DNA from 2 places in the Pedobacter steynii genome. Region 2 is predicted to be linked to the other one. Evidence: riboswitches for the same ligand, from Rfam matches in the RefSeq annotation. Region 2 holds a riboswitch; the other holds the start of a gene.

Region 1 (10,100 bases), 1.8 Mb from region 2:
GAAAGAAAGATCAGTATCGAAATTCCGAAGCAGATTAAATTGCGTCAGGAGCGATTTATGGCCTGTATTTCCACGAACAATAAAACAGCAAAGATTGTCATACGTAAAACCGCACGACTGGCTTCTTATTACCGTTCTCCCTGGATTGTTTTATATGTGCAGAATAGTAAGGAAAGTGGTGATAGAATTAAATTAGATTTGCAGCGGCATCTGATCAATAATTTTAAACTGGCAACCGAGCTGGGTGCAGAAGTGATTAAGCTGAAGAGTGACGACATTACCGGAACGATTACCAGGATAGCAGATGAAAAGGAAATTACAACGATATGTATTGGAAAACCACATTTAAACCTTTTTCAGGTGATTATGCGAACGGCTATTTTTAACCAGCTGCTGAAACACATTTCTACTACAGAAACGGACCTGGTCATTTTATCCTGAACATCAGCTGATTTTGTCTTAAATATAAACACGGGCCTGACCCTATAAAAATATAACAATAACTATTAAAAAAATAAAGTCATGAAAATCAAAACCAAACTCCGCCTCGGATTCGGATTCCTGTTCGTGGTGGTTATCTTCTTTGGAGCAATTTCTTTGTTTTACATGAATAAAATCTCGCTGAGTTCTAAGGTGATCCTGAAGGATAATTATGAAACCCTGAACTATACCAGCAATATGCGTGCAGTATTGGATGAGCATCCTTTGCCACTTTCGGAAAGCGCAAAGAAAAGCTTTGAAAATTACCTGGAGCTGGAAGGAAAAAATGTAACGGAAAAAGGAGAGGGCGAAGCTGTTGCAGCCTTGCGTAAAGCTTATGAAAGTATAAAAAGCCCTGCTGTAAGCCTGGTTGAAAAACAGGGGGCAGTGACTACATTGAGGTCCGCACTCCGGCTCATTGACAAATTGAATATGGATGCGATTGTGGGTAAAAACGATGCTGCACAGAAAGCCATAGAAAAGGCCGCAATGTACGTGATCTTTGCTGCTTCAATTTGTTTTCTGATCCTATTTTCTTTTATTGTAAATTTTCCTGGTTTCGTGGCCAATCCATTGAGGGAATTCTCTGAAGCGATCCGTGAAATCAGTCGCAAAAACTATAAACAACGATTGGAATTTAAAGGCTCCGACGAGTTTTCTGAACTTGCAATTTCCTTTAATACCATGGCCCAGGAGCTCAACAAATGGGAAAATAGCAATCTTTCTAAAATTCAGTCTGAAAAATTAAGGATAGAAGCGATTATTGAACAAATGCAGGATGCGATTATCGGATTGAATGAAAAGAAAGAAATCCTCTTTTTTAATAAGGTGGCAGGTGAGTTGCTGAACCTGAGCGGAGAGGCTGTTGTTGGTCAGAATGCAGAAGCTCTGATGAAAAAGAACGACCTGTTAAACCGGATTCTTCAGGATCAGCAAAGCGATAAAGCCATGAAAATATATGCGGATAATAAAGAGTCCTATTTCCAGCTGGAAAGAAGAGAAATTACGGTTCCGAACTATGAGGGACAGAGTGATGTGGCCATGAATCAAACTGCAAAAGCTGCCGGAGAAGTATATATCCTGAAAAATATCACCCAGTTCAAAGAGCTGGACGAAGCGAAAACCAATTTTATTGCTACCGTGTCCCATGAATTAAAAACACCGATCTCTTCCATTAAAATGAGCTTAAAGCTGATGGATGATGAGCGGGTGGGAGCGATGAATGTGGAACAAAAAGAATTGGTACAACACATCCGGGAAGACTGCGGCAGATTGTTAAAGATTACCAGTGAATTGCTGGACCTTGCTCAGGTTGAAACAGGAAACCTTCAGTTGAATTTCGTAAAATCTGATCCCCGCAAGATTGCGATCTATGCAATGGATTCGGTCAGGTTTCAGGCCGAGCAAAAAAACATTGAACTGGAGCTGATCAGTAGGAATAACCTGCCTAAGATAAACGTAGACGTAGAAAAAACAGCATGGGTACTGGTCAACTTCCTGTCTAATGCACTTCGTTACAGTTCTGAGAAATCAAAAGTGCAGATCCAGATTATAGAAAAGGGAGAGGAGATTGAATTTTCTGTACGGGACTTCGGAAAAGGAATAGAGGAGATCTATCAAAAGAGACTGTTTGATAAGTATTTTCAGGTTCCTACAGATGGCAATAACAAGTCGGGATCCGGATTAGGGCTGGCCATTTCCAAAGACTTTATCGAAGCTGAGAGTGGAAAGATCTGGGTGGAAAGCGCACTGGGTGAAGGCAGTAAATTCTGCTTTTCTTTACCTATTGCCCCTTAAAGTATCCTAGGAGAGAGATTTTTCGTTACATTTGCCCTGATAAGTTCTTTACTTTATTTCTTCATCAACCGGAAGAGGTTTTACTTAGCTGTAGATTAATAGGGAATCGTGTGCAAATCACGAGCTGTCGCGCAACTGTAAGTAACACAACAAGTTTTTACCCAGGCATATCCACTGTTCCAACACAGGAATGGGAAGGATGGTAAAAATGTTACAAGTCAGGAGACCTGCCTTTACCGAATTGACAATGCTTTCGCGAACTGAAGCATGGGTCAGGTAGGTGTATATCCAATACATACATTCTGTAGAATGCGTGCGCCTATACATTTATTTTTCCTTTTTTTCTTACCGCCAGCATTGCGAAGTCCAGCAAAGAGCTTTTAACTGATCTTTTCATCAATTAAAAAGCAAGACAATGCTAACAAACAATCTAGGCTACCCGCGTATAGGTAGTAACAGAGAGCTCAAAAAGGCCTGCGAGCAATTTTGGGCAGGTAAGAGTACCCTTCAAAACCTGGTACAGGTAGGGAAAAACATTCGCCAGCAAAACTGGGAACTGCAAAAAGAGAAAGGAGTCGACCTGATTCCTTCCAACGACTTTTCATTTTATGATCAGGTATTAGACCTGTCTCTAACCGTAGGAGCTATTCCCAAGCGTTACCATGAGGTGATTCTGAACAAGGCCAATACCGAGCTGGATCTTTATTTTGCCATGGCCAGGGGTTATCAGAAAGAAGGTCTGGACATTACTGCCATGGAAATGACCAAATGGTTTGATACCAATTACCATTATATTGTGCCGGAATTTACCAAAGACCAGCAATTTAAACTGTTCTCCACCAAATTACTGGACGAATATAATGAGAGCAAAAGACTGGATATTAAAACTAAACCTGTCCTGATCGGTCCGGTATCTTATTTATTATTGGGTAAAGAAAAAGAAGCGGGTTTTGAGCGGATCGACCTGATTAAAAATCTGTTGCCGGTATATATTGACATCCTTAAAAAACTGGAAGAGCAACATGTGGAATGGGTACAGTTTGATGAACCTTTTCTTTCTTTAGACCTGACAGACAAAGATAAAGCCGCATTTAAATACGTATATGCAGAGATCAAAAAACAGTTTCCTAAACTTAAGACCTTACTGACCACTTATTTTGAAGCCTTAAAAGACAATACTGAACTGACCGTTTCTCTTCCTGTACATGCTTTACATATTGACCTGGTTAGAAATCCGGAGCAATTACAGCCTGTTTTATCTGCTATACCTGCCAACCTGATACTTTCGATAGGAGTGGTAGATGGTAGAAACATCTGGAAAAATGATTTCCGTTCTTCCCTGCAATTAATAGAAACGGCAAAAGAGCAGATCGGTGCAGGTCGTTTGATCATTAGCCCTTCCTGTTCTTTGATTCATTCGCCATGCGACCTGGACCTGGAAACCAATGAAGCTACTTTAACGCCAGAAATCAAACAATGGTTGTCTTTTGCGAAGCAAAAAGTAGAAGAGGTCGTAACCCTGAAACAATTGGCTGAAAATGATGCTTCAGCACAAGCAAAACTGAAAAGCAATGACCAGGCCAGTAATAACAGAAAAACGTCTGCTTTAATCCATAATCCATTGATAAAACAAAGGGTTGCCGGAATTGAAGAAAAAGATGAGCAACGTCTGCAGCCTTATTCGGTAAGGAGTGTTTCCCAAAAAGAAGCCTTAAAACTGCCATCATTCCCGACTACTACCATCGGTTCATTTCCGCAAACTGCAGAAGTGAGAAGCTGGAGGGCGAAATTCAAAAAAGGCGAATTGAGCCAGCAGGAATACGATGCGCTGATTGAAAAAGAAACGAAAGAAACCATTCTTTTCCAGGAAGAAACAGGTATTGATGTTTTGGTTCACGGAGAGTTTGAGCGTAATGACATGGTGGAGTATTTCGGTGAGCAGCTGGCAGGATTTACCTTTACCAAAAACGGATGGGTACAAAGTTATGGCAGCAGATGCGTGAAACCACCGATTATTTATGGTGATGTTCACCGTCCGGCACCAATGACGGTAAGGTGGTCTTCTTTTGCGCAGTCATTGAGCGAAAAATGGGTGAAAGGAATGTTGACCGGTCCGGTAACGATCCTGCAATGGTCTTTTGTGCGTAATGACCAGCCACGTTCTGAAACCTGTACACAGATTGCACTGGCCATCAGAGATGAAGTGGTAGACCTGGAAAAAGCAGGGATAAGAATTATTCAGATTGATGAGCCGGCAATTCGGGAAGGTTTGCCTTTACGTAAGGCCGATTGGCAGAATTATTTGCACTGGGCGGTACGTGCTTTCCGTATTTCGGCCAGTGGAGTACAGGATGATACACAAATTCATACCCATATGTGCTATTCTGAATTTAATGACATTATTCAGAATATTGCAGATATGGATGCGGATGTGATCACTATTGAATGTTCCCGTTCTCAAATGGAGTTATTAGATGCTTTTGCTGATTTTAAATATCCAAATGAAATAGGACCAGGGGTTTACGATATTCATTCGCCACGTGTTCCGGCAAAAGAAGAGATGGTTTTTCTCCTGGAAAAAGCCCGTTCAGTAATTCCTTCGGCACAACTTTGGGTGAATCCGGATTGCGGTTTAAAGACCAGACATTGGGAGGAAACAAAAAAAGCACTGACAGAAATGGTCGCTGCTGCAAAAGTACTGCGGGAATATGTTGAAGAAGCTGTAACTTTGTAAAAAAAATCAAACAGGCAAGTGGTAGGCTTGCCTGTTTTAATAGATACAGCACACAGAATGAGAATACGTAAAAATGCGGTGATAACCGGAGTTGGTGGTTATGTTCCGGAAACTGTTTTGAGCAACAAGGACCTGGAAAAAATGGTGGAAACTAATGATGAGTGGATCGTTTCCAGAACAGGGATCAGGGAGAGAAGAATAGTTAATGATGCCAATGTGGCGACTTCAGACCTGGCAACCAGAGCCTTGAAAAAATTGCTTCAGGATGGGGACATTCATCCTGATGAAATAGACTGTGTGATTGTATCCACCTCTACTCCAGACTATGTGATGGTCTCTACCGGAAGTATGGTGTGTGAAAAAGCAGAACTAAAGAATGCCTGGGGAATAGATACCAATGCGGCTTGCAGTGGTTTCCTTTATGCTTTGACGCTTGGCGCAAGCATGATTGAAAGCGGACGTTGTAAGCGTGTGGTGGTTATTGGTGCAGATAAAAACAGTTCGATCGTAAACTATAAAGACCGCAATACCTGTATTCTTTTTGGAGATGGTGCCGGAGCGGTTTTACTGGAACAAACAGAAGAAGAAGTCGGATTAATAGATAGTTTTTTCAGAACAGATGGCAGCGGTAAGGAAAACCTGATCGTTACTGCCGGAGGTTCCAAATATCCTGCATCTCAGGAAACCCTGGATCAGAATTTACATTATGTGCGTCAGGACGGTCGTGTGGTGTTTAAAGCCGCGATTCAGGGCATGACGAATACCTGTAGAGAAATCCTCAGGGCAAATGATTTAGACATTAAACAAATCAATTATCTGATTCCTCACCAGGCGAACCTGCGGATCATTCAGGCCGTAGGGGAGCAGTTAAACTTAACAGATTCACAGGTCAAAGTAAACATCAGCCGTTACGGAAATACTACTGCAGCAACGATTCCATTGTGCTTATGGGATTTTAAAGATGATTTCAAATATGGTGATAAACTTTTATTAACCGCTTTTGGAGCCGGATTCTCATGGGGTGCTACCTATTTAAAATGGGGCAAACTGAGGGGGAAATAGAACTCCCCGGGTTAGAAGTGTTTAACGAAAAGTAAATGACAGTAGAAGATAAAATTAAAGCGTCGGAAACACGCATTTTTAAAGCCGTGTTCCCAAATACCACTAATCATTACGATACCTTATTTGGCGGGACAGCCATGCACATGATGGATGAAGTTGCCTTTATTACGGCAACCCGTTTCAGCAGACAGATCATGGTTACCGTAAGCAGTGACCGGATCGATTTCAAGAAACCCATTCCCGCAGGAACAATTGTAGAACTGATTGGTACGGTAAGTCATATCGGAAATACCAGTCTGAAAGTCAGGGTGGATATATACATCGAACAAATGTATTCCGAAGACAGAGAAAAGGCCGTTACCGGAGAGTTTTCTTTTGTCGCCATTGACGAACATAAAAAACCGATTAAAATATTAAAATAATCAGTGAAAAGCAGGCTCAGGCCTGCTTTTTTTATGCTTTATCCATTAAATCCCGGTAATTGTTCCCTATCTTTGCGCCAATGTTAATCAAACCAACAGCCATATTGCTTTTGTTGAGTTTACTGATGGTAAACTTCTCCAATGCTTTTGTATTTGCGGGTTTTGAAATGAACGAAAAATACATCGCTGCCGAGCTTTGTGTGAATAAAGATAAACCTCAGCTTCATTGTAATGGAAAGTGCTATTTAATGAAAAAATTAAAGCAGGCACAGGACAAAGAGCAGAAGCAGGAAAGACAATCCCAGAAAACACCAGTCCAGGAGGCTATTGTAGTCAACATACTGGAATTCAAACAATATCCATTCGGAGAAATTCATTTTCATATTCCGCTTTCTACAGGAATGCCACAATCTGGCCTGAATGCTATTTTTCACCCTCCGCAATTCATCGTTTAATCCAAGCATGCGCAGCCGGCTTTTAGTGCCGGTCTAAAAGAGCGCATCAGGTTTTACCGGGTTGATCAGACGGTTTCCATGCTCAGCAGGGAAGAAGGTGTATTGATATGCACCGGATTGTCCCTTTGTGCCATGCCTGAATCTGATCAGGATGATACACTAATATTTTTAAAAATCAAGATGAACAAATTAGTTGGAATAGTGCTGATTGCTCTTGGAGCATCGGCCTGCACTGTAGATTACAAAAAAGAACGCGATGAAGTCATGCAATTTCATGACCTGGTTATGGGAGATCAGACCGCTATCGTTAATTACCAGATGAAACTGGACACCTTATTAAAAGACATGAAGGGCTTAAAAGCAAAGTATCCGGAGCTGGATACCCTGAAGGAAAAAGAAACGATAAAGGTGCTGCTGAACGACCTGACTACTGCGGAGGATAGCATGAACGACTGGATGCATAAATTTGAACCCGATGTAACCGGCAAATCAAATGAAGAATCTGTACAATATTTCAAAGCAGAGAAGGCCAAGATACAGCGGGTCGATAGCCTGTATAAAAAAGAAATCAAATCATCCGAAGCCTACTTCAGTAAATTCAAAAAATAATGAGATTAAACTTAAGCTGTCTTTTCTTATTGTTTCTTTTTAGCTGTAAGGAAGAACCCAAACGCCTGCCCTTTTTGCAAATGGAACAATCCGAAAGGGTTGTTGACGGTAAAACGGTTATAGATACTGTTTTCAGGACGATTCCCGCATTTAAACTGTTAAATCAGGATAGTATGGCGGTAACCGAAAAAGACTTCAACGGAGCGATTTATGTGGCTGATTTCTTTTTCACATCCTGTCCGACCATTTGTCCTGTTATGCACAGGAACCTGTTAAAGGTTTATAAAAAGTATGAAGGGAATCCGGAAGTGAAACTGGCTTCCCATACCATTGATGTGAAGTATGATGTTCCTTCAAGAATGAAGGCATATGCGAGCAAATTAGGCGTTAAAGGGACCCAGTGGGAATACCTTTGGGGTACAAAAGAAGAGATCTATGCCCTTGCAGAACGCAATTATATTGTGGCGGCGAAGGAAGATAAAAATGTACCCGGCGGTTTTATGCACCAGGGATACCTCATCCTGGTAGATAAAGAGAAACGCATCCGCGGAGCCTATGATGGTACGGTAGATAAGGACGTTAAAAAACTGATGGAGGATATGGATATTTTATTAAACGAGTATAAAACTAAAAAGTAAATCATGCTCAGGAGTTTTACCGCTATGTTTTTACTGATCAATATGTTGCTGACGCAATTCAGCAGCGTATGTATCTATGCGGGTTTTGAACTCAATCAGCAATACATTGCCAGTACACTTTGCGAAAACAGGGACAAACCGGAAATGCATTGTAATGGTAAATGCTACCTGACAAAGAAGCTTAAACAAGCTGAAGAAAAAGAAAAAAGACAGGAAAGAGAAGCTCAAAAGAAAAGCGCTGCAGATACTTTTTTTGTGAGGTCAAATGTGCTGCTTGTCTTTCCTGATTATTTTATCAGGAAGGCATTTTCTATGGAAAGGCCTTTCCACCTGCCTGAAAGTATTGCTGAAATTTTACACCCTCCTCCGGTAAATTTCATTCACTCCCCATATTTAACAGCTTAAATTTTCCTTTCTGATCATTTTACCCGGGTTTTACCCGGGGGGATATTGCTGTGAAAACAACTGTCGATTTTTTAACCCTGCCTGCCTTTTTTCTTTTGGAACGGAGGGGGTATGCACGAATAATTTCAAATAAAAATGAAAAATAACATACAACAACTTACATGGATATTACTGGGTAGTGTACTAATGATCTTATCAGCCTGCTCTAAGAAAGAAGCCGGGGCTCCTGAATTTGTGGAAACAAATCTGGCTCCTTTTTCTGTCGAGTTTGATAATATTGTTGGAGAAAGAACTTTCTCGATTAACAACACGGGCAGTCCATATACCAATGCTTCAGGAGAGAAATTCTCTATTTCTTTTCTGCAATATTTCATCAGTAACATCAAAGTCGCTACGGCTTCCGGTCAGGAATATACGGTAAAACAGGATGAGAGCTATTTCCTGATCAATGGTGCCGATAAAACAACCCGTTTTGCCAAAGTAAATGTTCCGGAGGGGGATTATACCCGTTTAACCTTTACGGTAGGAGTAGATAGTTTAAGAAGTACCATGCCAGTGGAAAAGCGGACCGGTATGTTGGATCCTGCTTATGGCGGAGGCCATGAATCAGGAGGAATGTACTGGGGATGGCAAAACGGTTATATCTTTTTCAAATTCGAAGGGAATTCTTCAGTGATTTCTGATGATAAGAATGGAGATCCTTCCGGTAAAAGGCAGTTTAAATACCATATTGGTGGTTTTGGAGGTTATAATGCGCCGACGCTTAACAACATCAGAACAGTGACCTTAGACCTGAAGGCCGCCGGAATTGCCAAAGTCAGAAAAGACAGGCAGAGTAATGTGCACCTGTTTGTGGATGTGATGAAAGTATTCAATGGAAAGAATGTCTTTAGTATTGCGGCACATCCGAATGTGATGTTCGGGGATTTTAGTGCCAAAATTGCCAATAACCTGACTGAAATGTTCAGGCATGACCATACTGAAAACTAGTTGCTATGAATAAAAAACATTGGATAACCCTGTTGCTCATGGGCATTTTTATTCTGGCCTGTAAGAAGGATGTGGTGCTCAAAGACCATCCTGTGATCGGGGAGATTTCGAAGTTTCTGGGTTTTCAAAAGCCGGTAAATTTTCCGGAGCCCACTTATAATTTCGCCAACAACAAAGTGACTAAAGAGGGCTTTGAGTTGGGAAGGGCTTTGTTTTATGAACCCCGGTTGTCCAGGAACAATACCATTACCTGTGGTTCCTGTCATATTCAATCCTCTGCTTTCACCCAACATGGGCATGATGTAAGTCATGGGATTGACGATCGTTTAGGAACGCGCAACTCCCCGCCAATTATGAACCTCGCCTGGAACAAATCTTTCATGTGGGGAGGAGGGATTTATGACCTGGATCTGCAACCTATTGCACCCATTACCACTCATGAGGAAATGGATGAAAAACTCGAAAATGTATTTAACAAACTACGTCAGCTGCCTAAATACACAGAGCT
Region 2 (10,100 bases):
CGCCAGGCTGGCAATCAGTCAGATTCTTGAAGAACATTTTAACCGGCTGGATCTTAAGTTTCCTGTTCTTGCAGAAGAGGAAGCAAAAAAACTAGACGAAATAAAGGAGCTGCTCCTTAAAGAATGAAAAAGAAGCATTCTATTCGACGGCTGAAACCTTTTGCCCTGAAGGGGGCAAGAATTTCTATGCCGTCTCACAGAAAACTTCTTTTTGCTGAATAGCAAAGTGGAATAGCGGGATTGAATTGCGGGATGGGATGGAATGGTTGAATACACATGTTTAAGCCAATAGCTGGAAATGATGGCGTGAGCGCTGTAACCGGTAGGTTTTTAAAAAAAAGATGCGTATTATGAAAAGGCATAGAAATATTTGCCCCCTTCAGGGTGAAGATTTCAGCCTTTGAATAAAATGCTTCTTTTTCCTTTAATGGACGAATTAGTAAGCGAGTCTGAACTTGCTTAGGTCAGGCATTTTATCTCGTTTTCTTTCCAATTCATATTGATAGATGATGCGTCCTATATTTCCCATGAAAGGATAGCAAACGGTCTCATATTCATATTTATTGTCATTATAAATACCATCATCATTGGATTGTACAACTGCGGTAAGAAAGAATTCTACTTTGTTTTTGAAATCTACGATATAGGCGTTATCAATGATGAAGCCATAAGAATCGCCGTATTTATTAAATATCCGGATATTGGGTTCAATGACGGCATCCTTTTCTCGTCCATAATATAGCATTTTAGCGTAAGCTGGCCAGAACTCTGTGGCATTATAAGAAGGGTAAATACTTTCGGTGGGTAGTTTACTCATATGGGTATAGATCAACTTATAATCTTCGGGGCTCAGGTTAAACCTTTCCTGTTCAGGAAAGGCTTCGGGGCTGATGAGTTTCCTCATCATGGCCTGTTGATCGGAGATGCTAAACGCATTTTTGTTCTCCAGGCTAAAAGGTTTGTTAACGAGCCGCTCGGCGCTGTCCAGATAACCTTTACCCATGATGGTATTTGTCAGCTGAAGAGGGTATTCTTTGGGATCGTATTGTTCCGGTTGGGAATAGATGAGTTTGTCCTGATGATAAAACTGGATTGGATTGGTATGTTTAGCTGGTTCGCCGGAATCACCGATAGCTAGTCTGTTGAGGATTCTGCTGTCGTTAAAGCCATGTTTTTTTAACCTGGCGTTGATTTCGGCCCTTCCAATAAATTCGAAGAGGCGGTTAAAAGCATCATTGTCGCTGGTCAGCAGGATCTTTTTGATGTAATGCGCTACGGAAGGCAATCCATCTGCAGAGCTGCTGTCTTTCAATACCTTAGTCTGGCCGGCATAAGCTGAATCGGTGATCATTGTACTTTTTGAACTGAGATCTTTTACACTTAACTTCAGCTCATTGATTTTCTCCAGAGCAAAGATCACAGCCGCCAGTTTTACCGTACTGGCAGGGTAGAAGTACCGGTGGTTGTCCAGGTTATAGCTATAGGTTTTAAAACTGGGTATGTTTTTATTATTCCTGTTTACCTGGGTATATAATAATTGTACCTGGTTTTTTTGTGGGTGGTTCAGGATATTGGAAAAGAGCTCCGGATTTTTTTGCATTAATTGTTCAATAAGTATAGTATCAGTCTGTTGTGCCATAGTGTTCAAGCTGAGTATAAGGATGAGCAGGGTTGGAATATTCGTCTTCATCGTTGTCTTATTGTTAATAAAAATATTATTCCTAAGATAGTAAGGAAAAGCTAAATAGTATATCAATTGATAAAGTTTGTTGTTAGCTGGATATTTGAGTACCTTTGCCTCGCTTTTGGTTCCCGGTGGTTTCATCGGGATTAAAAGGGAATACGGTGTGATTCCGTAACTGTCCCGCAGCTGTAAGCTCCATAACGGTATTCAAATCGAAGCCACTTGTCCGATCCGGAAATGTTCCGGTATAGATTGGGAAGGCAGGATATCCGGGAGTAAGTCAGAAGACCTGCCAGTAGGTGTAATATTTCATAGCTTTCGGGGATTGAAGCTTGGAGTGAGTGCTTGTTTTTTGTATTTCATTTCCTTGATCGAACTGTTTGCTGTGGGTAAATAACTCACAACAAAAATGAGAAGAAACAATTTTACCATTAAAGGTATAAATCCTTGTTTTTTTACTTTTCTTGCCATCAGCTGGCTTGGGTTGGCTATGCCTTTAAATTTGTTTGCCCAAACGGATTCTTTAAAGCGATCCAGAAAAGATTCGCTGGAAAAGATCAACCAGCTGAAAGAAGTACAAATCAAGACCATCAAGATTACCCGGCGTCAGACTTCTTCTACTCCTTTACAGATTCTTTCTGGTGCTGATCTGGAAAAACTGAACAGTCTTTCTGTTGCTGACGCAGTTCGCTTCTTTTCAGGAGTACAACTGAAAGACTACGGAGGTATTGGTGGACTGAAGACCATCAATGTACGTAGTATGGGGACCAATCATACCGCGGTTTTTTATGATGGAGTACAATTAGGAAATGCACAGAACGGACAAGTAGACCTGGGGAAGTTTTCCCTGGATAATATTGAAGAGATCGAATTGTATAACGGGCAGAAAAGCAATGTTTTGCAATCTGCCAAAAGTTTTGCTTCTGCAAGTTCCTTATATCTGAAAGCGAGACAGCCGAGTTTTGAAGAGGGGAGAAATAACCGGTTTAAGGGTGTAATCAGAACAGGTTCTTTTGGTCTGGTTAATCCTTCATTACTATGGCAGCATAAAATTTCGGAACATACTTATAGTACGTTGAGCGCTGAGTTTAAAAAGGCTAATGGACGTTATAAATTTCGTTCGACAAATGGGGTATGGGATACCACAGGAGTAAGAACAGATGGGGATGTGGAGGCAATGAGGCTGGAACTGGGACTGAACGGAATCCTTCGGGATAGCAGCAAATGGAGTGTTAAGTTGTATGGTTACAATGATAATCAGGGTTTGCCCGGAGCTATTGTTGCCAATGTATGGCATTTTTCCCAACGGATGTGGAATCGTAATTTCTTTGCTCAATCAGCCTATGAAAAGACTATAGGAAAGTATAGTCTGATGGCTTCCGCTAAATATTCCAATGATTATCTGCGCTATCTGAACCCGGATATTGTGACGACAACAGGGCTTTTGAACAACAAATATCATCAGCAGGAATTGTATCTGTCATTGGCAAATAAAGTAAAAATCAATCATTTTTGGGATGTGGTATGGTCGACAGACTATCAGATTAATGATATGAATGCAAATCTCTATCGCTTTGCTTACCCCATCAGGAATACCTTTTTAAATGCATTGGCTACGCAAGTCCACTTCGACAGACTGGATATCCAGGCGAATTTGCTAAGTACTTTGACCTACGATAAGGTGAAAAGTGGGCCTGCTGCGGGGAATAAGAATGAACTTACGCCAACCATTATGATATCCTGGCAGCCATTTGATCAGAAAGAGTTTAGGATTCGTTCTTTTTACAAGAGCATATTCCGGATGCCGACATTTAATGATTTGTATTATGCCTTTTATCAGTTTACTATACTTAAACCTGAATATACCAAACAATACGATCTGGGCTTTACTTATATAAAAGGATATGAAAACAGGGCATTAACGCAATTTTCTATACAAACAGATGCTTATTTTAATAAGGTGAAAGATAAAATCGTTGCGGTTCCCGGAACATCACAAGCCATGTGGAGTATGAGAAACCTGGGGCAGGTGGAGATTAAAGGTTTGGATGTCAATGTACAATCGGCATGGCAGCTGAATAAGGAATTAAGCCTAAATGCAGGTATCAACTATACTTATCAGCAGGCCCTGAATACGGAAAGGACTTCTACAACATATAAACATCAGATTCCATATATCCCATTACATAACATTACTTTTCTGGCAAGTGTATCCTATAAAAATCTGGCCATGAACTACAGCTATTTGTATACAGGAGAACGTTATGACCAGTCGGCCAACATTGCTCAGAATTATGTTCAGCCTTTTTATACCCATGATATGGCCATTCACTATCATGCGGTTATTCATAAAAGAAAAGTAAGGGTTACTGCAGAAATGAATAATATGTTTAATCAGGCCTACGAGGTCATTACCAATTACCCTATGCCTGGCCGTTCCTACCGGTTTAGCCTGACTTATGATTATTAGCAATAGCTTATAGATAAATGAAACCAATGAAAAGAATCAAACTTAAACACCAGAACATCCTGAGCATCCTGTTGATGGCAATGACGCTGACCAGCGCTTGCCGTAAAGACCCACAGGTGATCAAAGAAGAACAAGAAGAGGTGATTGCTCCTGAGCCAGCCCGTCCGGCCAAAGGTTTTTACCTGGTAAATGAGGGGAATATGGGGATGAATAAAGCCTCACTTGATTACATGGATTTCAGAACAGGAATATATAGAAGAAATATTTATAATGAAGCCAATCCTACACAGGTAAAAGGACTTGGTGATGTAGCGAATGATGTTGGGATTTATGGATCAAAACTATATATCGTAGTAAATGTTTCCAATAAAGTGGAAGTGTTAGACGTAAAAACCGGTAAAAGGCTGCAGCAGATTAATATTGTCAACTGTCGTTATATCACCTTCAAAAATGGTAAAGCTTATGTCAGCGCCTATTTAGGAGAGGTTGGAAATGCCGCTGAGCCGAATGGTATTGTTGCGCAGATTGATACCGCTTCCTTAACGGAAGAAAAAAGAGTGAAAGTAGGCCGTCAACCAGAAGAGATGGCCATTATTGGAAGTAAACTATATGTCGCCAATTCTGGAGGTTACAGTCCGGAAAACTATGAGAGGACCGTTTCTGTGATCGACTTAAATTCCTTCACAGAGACCAAAAGAATTGACGTTGCCATTAATCTTCATCGGCTAAAAGCAGATAAATATGGTGATTTATATGTGACTTCAAGAGGTGATTATCTGGAAACAAAGTCCAAAATGTTTGTGATCGATACCAAAACAGACAAGGTAAAGAAGCAGTTTGATCTGGCAGTGAGTAACCTGACGATTAATAATGATATTGCTTATTTCTATGGCTCGGAATGGAACCATAATACAGGAGAAACCACCGTTACTTATGGCATGCTTGATGTGAATGAAGAGCAGGTTCTGGATAAAAAATTTATTACTGACGGAACGGATAAAAGCATTGTCATTCCTTATGGTATTGCTGTTGATCCTTTTACCAAAGAGGTATTTGTGACTGATGCCGGTGATTACGTTTCGCCAGGAGTGGTGTATTGTTTTAGTCCGCAGGGATTAAAGAAATGGTCAGTGACAGCGGGAGATATTCCGGCACATTTTGCATTTGTTTATAAATAATAACTTCTATTAACTGAATTAAAATGAATACCAGACACTATCTGACATCAGCACTTATTGCAACAGCTCTTTTATCAGGATGTAAGAAAGACGGGGAAACAGCTGCGGTTATTCCCGAGGTTCCTGAAAATACTGCCTTTGTTACCCGCTTATTCGAATATGTTCCTGCTCCCGGTCAGTTTATCAATCTCGGATCCGGCCGTATGGAATCAGCGCAAAGTATTCTGAAAAAGGAAGGAATCGTAAGTCTCGGTGCCTGGGGAGGATACATCGTTCTTGGATTTGACCATACTGTAATCAATCGGAAAGATCTTCCTGATATTTTGGTGAAGGGGAATGCTCAGTCAAATTTTGCGGAACCCGGAGTCGTGTGGGTGATGAAGGATGAAAATAAAAATGGCCAGCCTGATGATATCTGGTATGAGATTGCAGGGAGTGAATTTGGTAAAGCTGGATATATCCGCAATTACGAGGTTACTTATACCAAACCTACGCCGGTTAACGGAGATGTTTCCTGGAAGGATAATAAGGGGAATACGGGTTTGATTGAGGCAAATACATTCCACAGTCAGTCCTATTTCCCTGACTGGATCAGCGGTGCCGAATATACCTTGAAAGGTACTTTGCTTCCTTCATCAAATATAAATATGATGAACCCGGCATTTGTGACTAGTCTACCCTTTGCTTTCGGATATGCCGATAACATCGCAGGCGGAGATCAGATAGATATTGCGAAAGCAATTGATAAGGATGGAAAAAACATCAGCTTAACGGGGATTGATTTTATTAAGATACAAACCGGTATTCAGGCAAACATGAAATCAGTAGGGGAGCTTTCCACAGAGCTGACCAGTGTTACGGACCTCAGTCTTATTAAATAAACTAAACATTATAAAAACATACAAATATGGAATTAAAAAGTACTTTAAAATCAATTGCAGTAGCTGCCGTGTTTATGGCTGCCGTTTCTTCTTGTAAGAAAGATAAAATGCCGGTTATTGAGCCAGGCCCGGTTTCTACAATAGGTGTATATGTGTTGAATGAGGGCGCATACAATACCGTTACCAACAGCACCAGTAGCAGCATTAGTTATTATGATATTGCCACAAAAACAACAGAAAAAGATTATTTCAAAAAACAAAATGGCAAAGACCTGGGGTCAAACGCCAACGACTTGCAGCAATATGGCAGCAAAATTTATTGTCTCATTACCGGAACAACTGTTGCCGCAAAGGATTCTTATATTGAAGTGTTGAACATCAGTACTGGTAAATCTATAAAACGCATTGCTTTTTCAGACGCCAATGGTGGATTTATGCCTCGTTTTATAGTCTTTAATAAGAACAAAGCCTATGTTTCCGGATATGATGGAAACATTACAAAAATTGATACAGCAAGTCTGGCAATTGAGACGAGGGTTAAAGTTGGTGGTGCATTAGAAGAATTGGCGATTGTAAATAACAAATTATATGTGACCAATTCTGTACATCCGTTTTTTCCTTCGGATATTAAGTCCTCTGTATCTGTTGTAGACCTGAACACTTTTGCTAAAATTAAAGAGATTCCTATGGGTTTAAATCCTGCCAGAATCTCAGCTACTGAAAACGGAGATTTATTTGTAATGACCAGAGGTCAGTACCAGCCTTCAATTCCGGCAACAATAGATAAACTAAGTAGTGTTACCGATACCAGAGTAAGCAGTGATGATAAATCGGGCCCATCATTTTTAAAAATCACAAAAAACAAAGGGTTTGCTATAGGATATAATCCAGGGCCTTACCTGAAATCCCTTGACGTCTCCACAGGAGCGCTTAAAGGTAATTTAATAACTGATGCTACCGTGGTTACTTCGGCTTATGCAGTAACTTTAAATCCATTGGACAATACTTTCTTTGTAGCCGATGCAAAGGATTATACCGGAGATGGAATGCTCTTTGGGTTTAGTGAAGATGGTAAACATAAATTCTCTTTCTCTACAGGTACCAATCCTCAGGCTGCAGTATTCAGATATGGTTATAAATAATTCATAATCATCAAATTATCCCCCTAAAGTATAAACAAATGAAAATCAAACATTGCCTCGCTATTGCGCTATTGAGTTTTAGCGTTTTGACATCCTGCAAAAAGGACAAAGAAGAACAACCTGTATTATCTGTAAAGATGGCCGTAACCGATAAAGCCTTAAACGGAAAGGTGAATGAGAAAATTAATTTTTCTGCAGCCGTGGAGAATGGTGTGCTGGTGGAACAGAGCTGGACACTGGATGGAGTCATTAAAACTACAGCAGGTTCTTTCGAATTTACGCCACCTAAGTCGGGTATTTATAGTATTGCTTATACTGCAAAAGCAAGCGGTACTGAATTTACCTATGATTATACACTGAATGTAGGCGTTCCTACTGTTCCGGTTACACCGACCAGCAATAGTTTTGTTACGAAATTACTGGAATATTCTCCTGCTCCCGGACAGTTTATTAATAAAGCGCCTGGAAACCTGGTGAGTGCTCAGGGGATTCTGGGTAAAAAGGGAATGGTAACCCTTGGCGCCTGGGGAGGATATATTGTCCTTGGGTTTGACCATACGGTAATTAATGAAACTGGTAAAGATGACATCATTGTTTATGGAAATCCAATGCCAAATTTTGCAGAGCCAGGAATTGTTTGGGTGATGCAGGATGAAAACGGAAATGGATTAGCGGATGATACCTGGTATGAAATCTCCGGCAGCGAATTTAACAAAACGGGATACAGGCGCAATTATTCAGTTACCTATACCAGACCTGTACCGACAACCGCAGATGTACCGTGGAAAGATAGTGATGGTAATACCGGTGTGGTTAAAACGAATAGTTTCCACAAGCAATCTTATTTCCCGGAATGGATAACGGGTAATACATATACCCTAAAGGGGTCTTTATTACCTTCTACCGGCATTAATATGTCTAACCCTTCCTATATCACAAGTACTCCTTTCGCATGGGGGTATGCCGATAATACGGTTGGCGGAGATAAGATAGATATTGCAAAGGCAGTAGATAAAGATGGTAAAAGTGTGGCATTGGGAGGAATTGATTTCATTAGGATCCAGACTGCAATACAGGCCAATATGGGTTGGCTAGGAGAATTATCGACAGAAGTGATTGGTGTTGAAGACCTGAGCCTGGTAAAATAAAAAGAGATTGTAAATCAGTAAGTAACGATAGTAAATGAAAATGACAAATTTTAAGAGTGTAGCAACTGCAGTATTTTTATCTGCAGCGTTATTCTCCTGTAAGAAAGATGCCCCTGCGGAAGCAGAATTGAGTCAGGTGACGGGTAAATATGAAGATGGTTTTTTTATCATCAATGAAGGATGGTTTGGACATGGTACCGGATCTGTCAGCTTTTTTAATGCAGCCGGTGCTACATTAAAGGATAGCATTTTCCAAAAAGAGAATCCGGGTAAAGGTTTTGAGCCGGGAAGCTCCACAGTACAATTTGGAACGATCTTCAATAAAAATCTATATGTAGTAAGTAAGATAAACGGACCAGTTGTGGTGGCCGATGCAAAGACGATGAAAGAAGTGGGACGAATCCCGGCCTCTTCTGAATACGATTGGCGTGCATTTGTTGGAATCGATGAAAATGATGGTCTATTGAGTAGTAGTGATGGTATTTATCTTGTAAATCTTAAAACTTTCAAACCTGCAATGCGTCTTTTGGGCACTAAAGGACAGGTTGGAGACATGTTGAAGACGGATAAATATGTATATACACTTTCTCAGTCTGACGGTGCGGTAATTTATAATATTTCAGATTATTCGGTAGCCAAAAAAATAAAAGGAGTAAGTCTTGGTTTTGCAAGGACACCAAATGGTAAAGTTTGGTATACCGGAGGTAAGTACCTTTATCAGTCAGATCCGCAAACCCTGGCAACGGATAGTGTGGAATTGCCTTTTACGCCGAGTACTACCTGGTTTGCCTGGTTCTCATCTCCAATTATTGCTTCCAGTAAAGAAAATGCAGTGTTTATTATGAAATCACCGGGCTTTGGTGGTGGAAAAGAGATTTATAAATATGTAGCTGGCAGTAAGGCTTCTTTAGATAAACCTTTTATTATCACGCCTGACCGGCAGTCTTTCTACAAAAAGAACCTGGGATATTATGCAAAGACCGATCAGATTGTAACTACAACTGTTCAGGATGGCTACGGTGCAAATTATGCGGTCAACAACCTATATTTTTATAATGCGGGAACAGGGCAGCTGAATAAAACCATTAGCTATGATAAGTACCATTTTCCGGCTATGTTTGTATTTCATTAACGGGATTTAAATAAGAATAAAAACGGGGAAATTCCATCACAGGGATTTCCCCGTTTTATTATCCGATGGAAAAAATATAACTTTGTTTTATAATTATAAATGAATATGTCTGAATCTAAATTCAATCCGCGTACGATAATCTTATTATTGATTATCATTTTTGTCAGCATTATCCGTGTTGCAGCTCCATTTTCCGGTGACTTTAAAGTGATCGCTAATTTCTCTGCTGTAGGGGCTATCGCTTTATTCGGAGGGGCATATTTCAATAACAATATTAAAGCATTTGCTTTTCCACTATTGATTTTATTATTGAGTGATCTATTTATTGCAAAAACTTCAGGGTTTGGATTTTTCTATGGTGGATGGTATTGGACCTATATTGCCTTCATATTGATGGTATTTGTAAGTAAGGTAATGATGAATAAAGTGACTGTATTGAGCTTTATTACGACTTCAGTTGCTGCG

The links. Region 2 has a riboswitch for cobalamin ahead of BFS30_RS26295 (TonB-dependent receptor plug domain-containing protein). Riboswitches for the same ligand answer to the same signal wherever they lie in the genome.
Region 1: it holds a riboswitch for cobalamin, as region 2 does, so the genes downstream of both, metE (5-methyltetrahydropteroyltriglutamate--homocysteine S-methyltransferase) here and BFS30_RS26295 (TonB-dependent receptor plug domain-containing protein) in region 2, are expected to answer to the same signal.

The regions. Positions count from the first base shown of each region.
Region 1 covers NZ_CP017141.1:4,548,599-4,558,698, forward strand. The annotation lists gene BFS30_RS18815 (sensor protein KdpD) at 1-441, shown strand, start outside; gene BFS30_RS18820 (HAMP domain-containing sensor histidine kinase) at 523-2,277, shown strand; cobalamin riboswitch at 2,336-2,527, shown strand; gene metE (5-methyltetrahydropteroyltriglutamate--homocysteine S-methyltransferase) at 2,693-5,011, shown strand; gene BFS30_RS18830 (beta-ketoacyl-ACP synthase III) at 5,069-6,073, shown strand; gene BFS30_RS18835 (acyl-CoA thioesterase) at 6,109-6,495, shown strand; gene BFS30_RS18840 (hypothetical protein) at 6,576-6,950, shown strand; gene BFS30_RS18845 (hypothetical protein) at 7,131-7,559, shown strand; gene BFS30_RS18850 (SCO family protein) at 7,559-8,197, shown strand; gene BFS30_RS18855 (hypothetical protein) at 8,201-8,602, shown strand; gene BFS30_RS18860 (MbnP family protein) at 8,738-9,592, shown strand; gene BFS30_RS18865 (cytochrome-c peroxidase) at 9,598-10,100, shown strand, end outside.
Region 2 covers NZ_CP017141.1:6,332,832-6,342,931, reverse strand. The annotation lists gene BFS30_RS26305 (polyphosphate kinase 2 family protein) at 1-127, shown strand, start outside; gene BFS30_RS26300 (serine hydrolase) at 437-1,690, opposite strand; cobalamin riboswitch at 1,790-1,996, shown strand; gene BFS30_RS26295 (TonB-dependent receptor plug domain-containing protein) at 2,094-4,154, shown strand; gene BFS30_RS26290 (YncE family protein) at 4,181-5,332, shown strand; gene BFS30_RS26285 (cell surface protein) at 5,356-6,213, shown strand; gene BFS30_RS26280 (YncE family protein) at 6,240-7,355, shown strand; gene BFS30_RS26275 (cell surface protein) at 7,394-8,503, shown strand; gene BFS30_RS26270 (DUF5074 domain-containing protein) at 8,538-9,635, shown strand; gene BFS30_RS26265 (DUF6580 family putative transport protein) at 9,741-10,100, shown strand, end outside.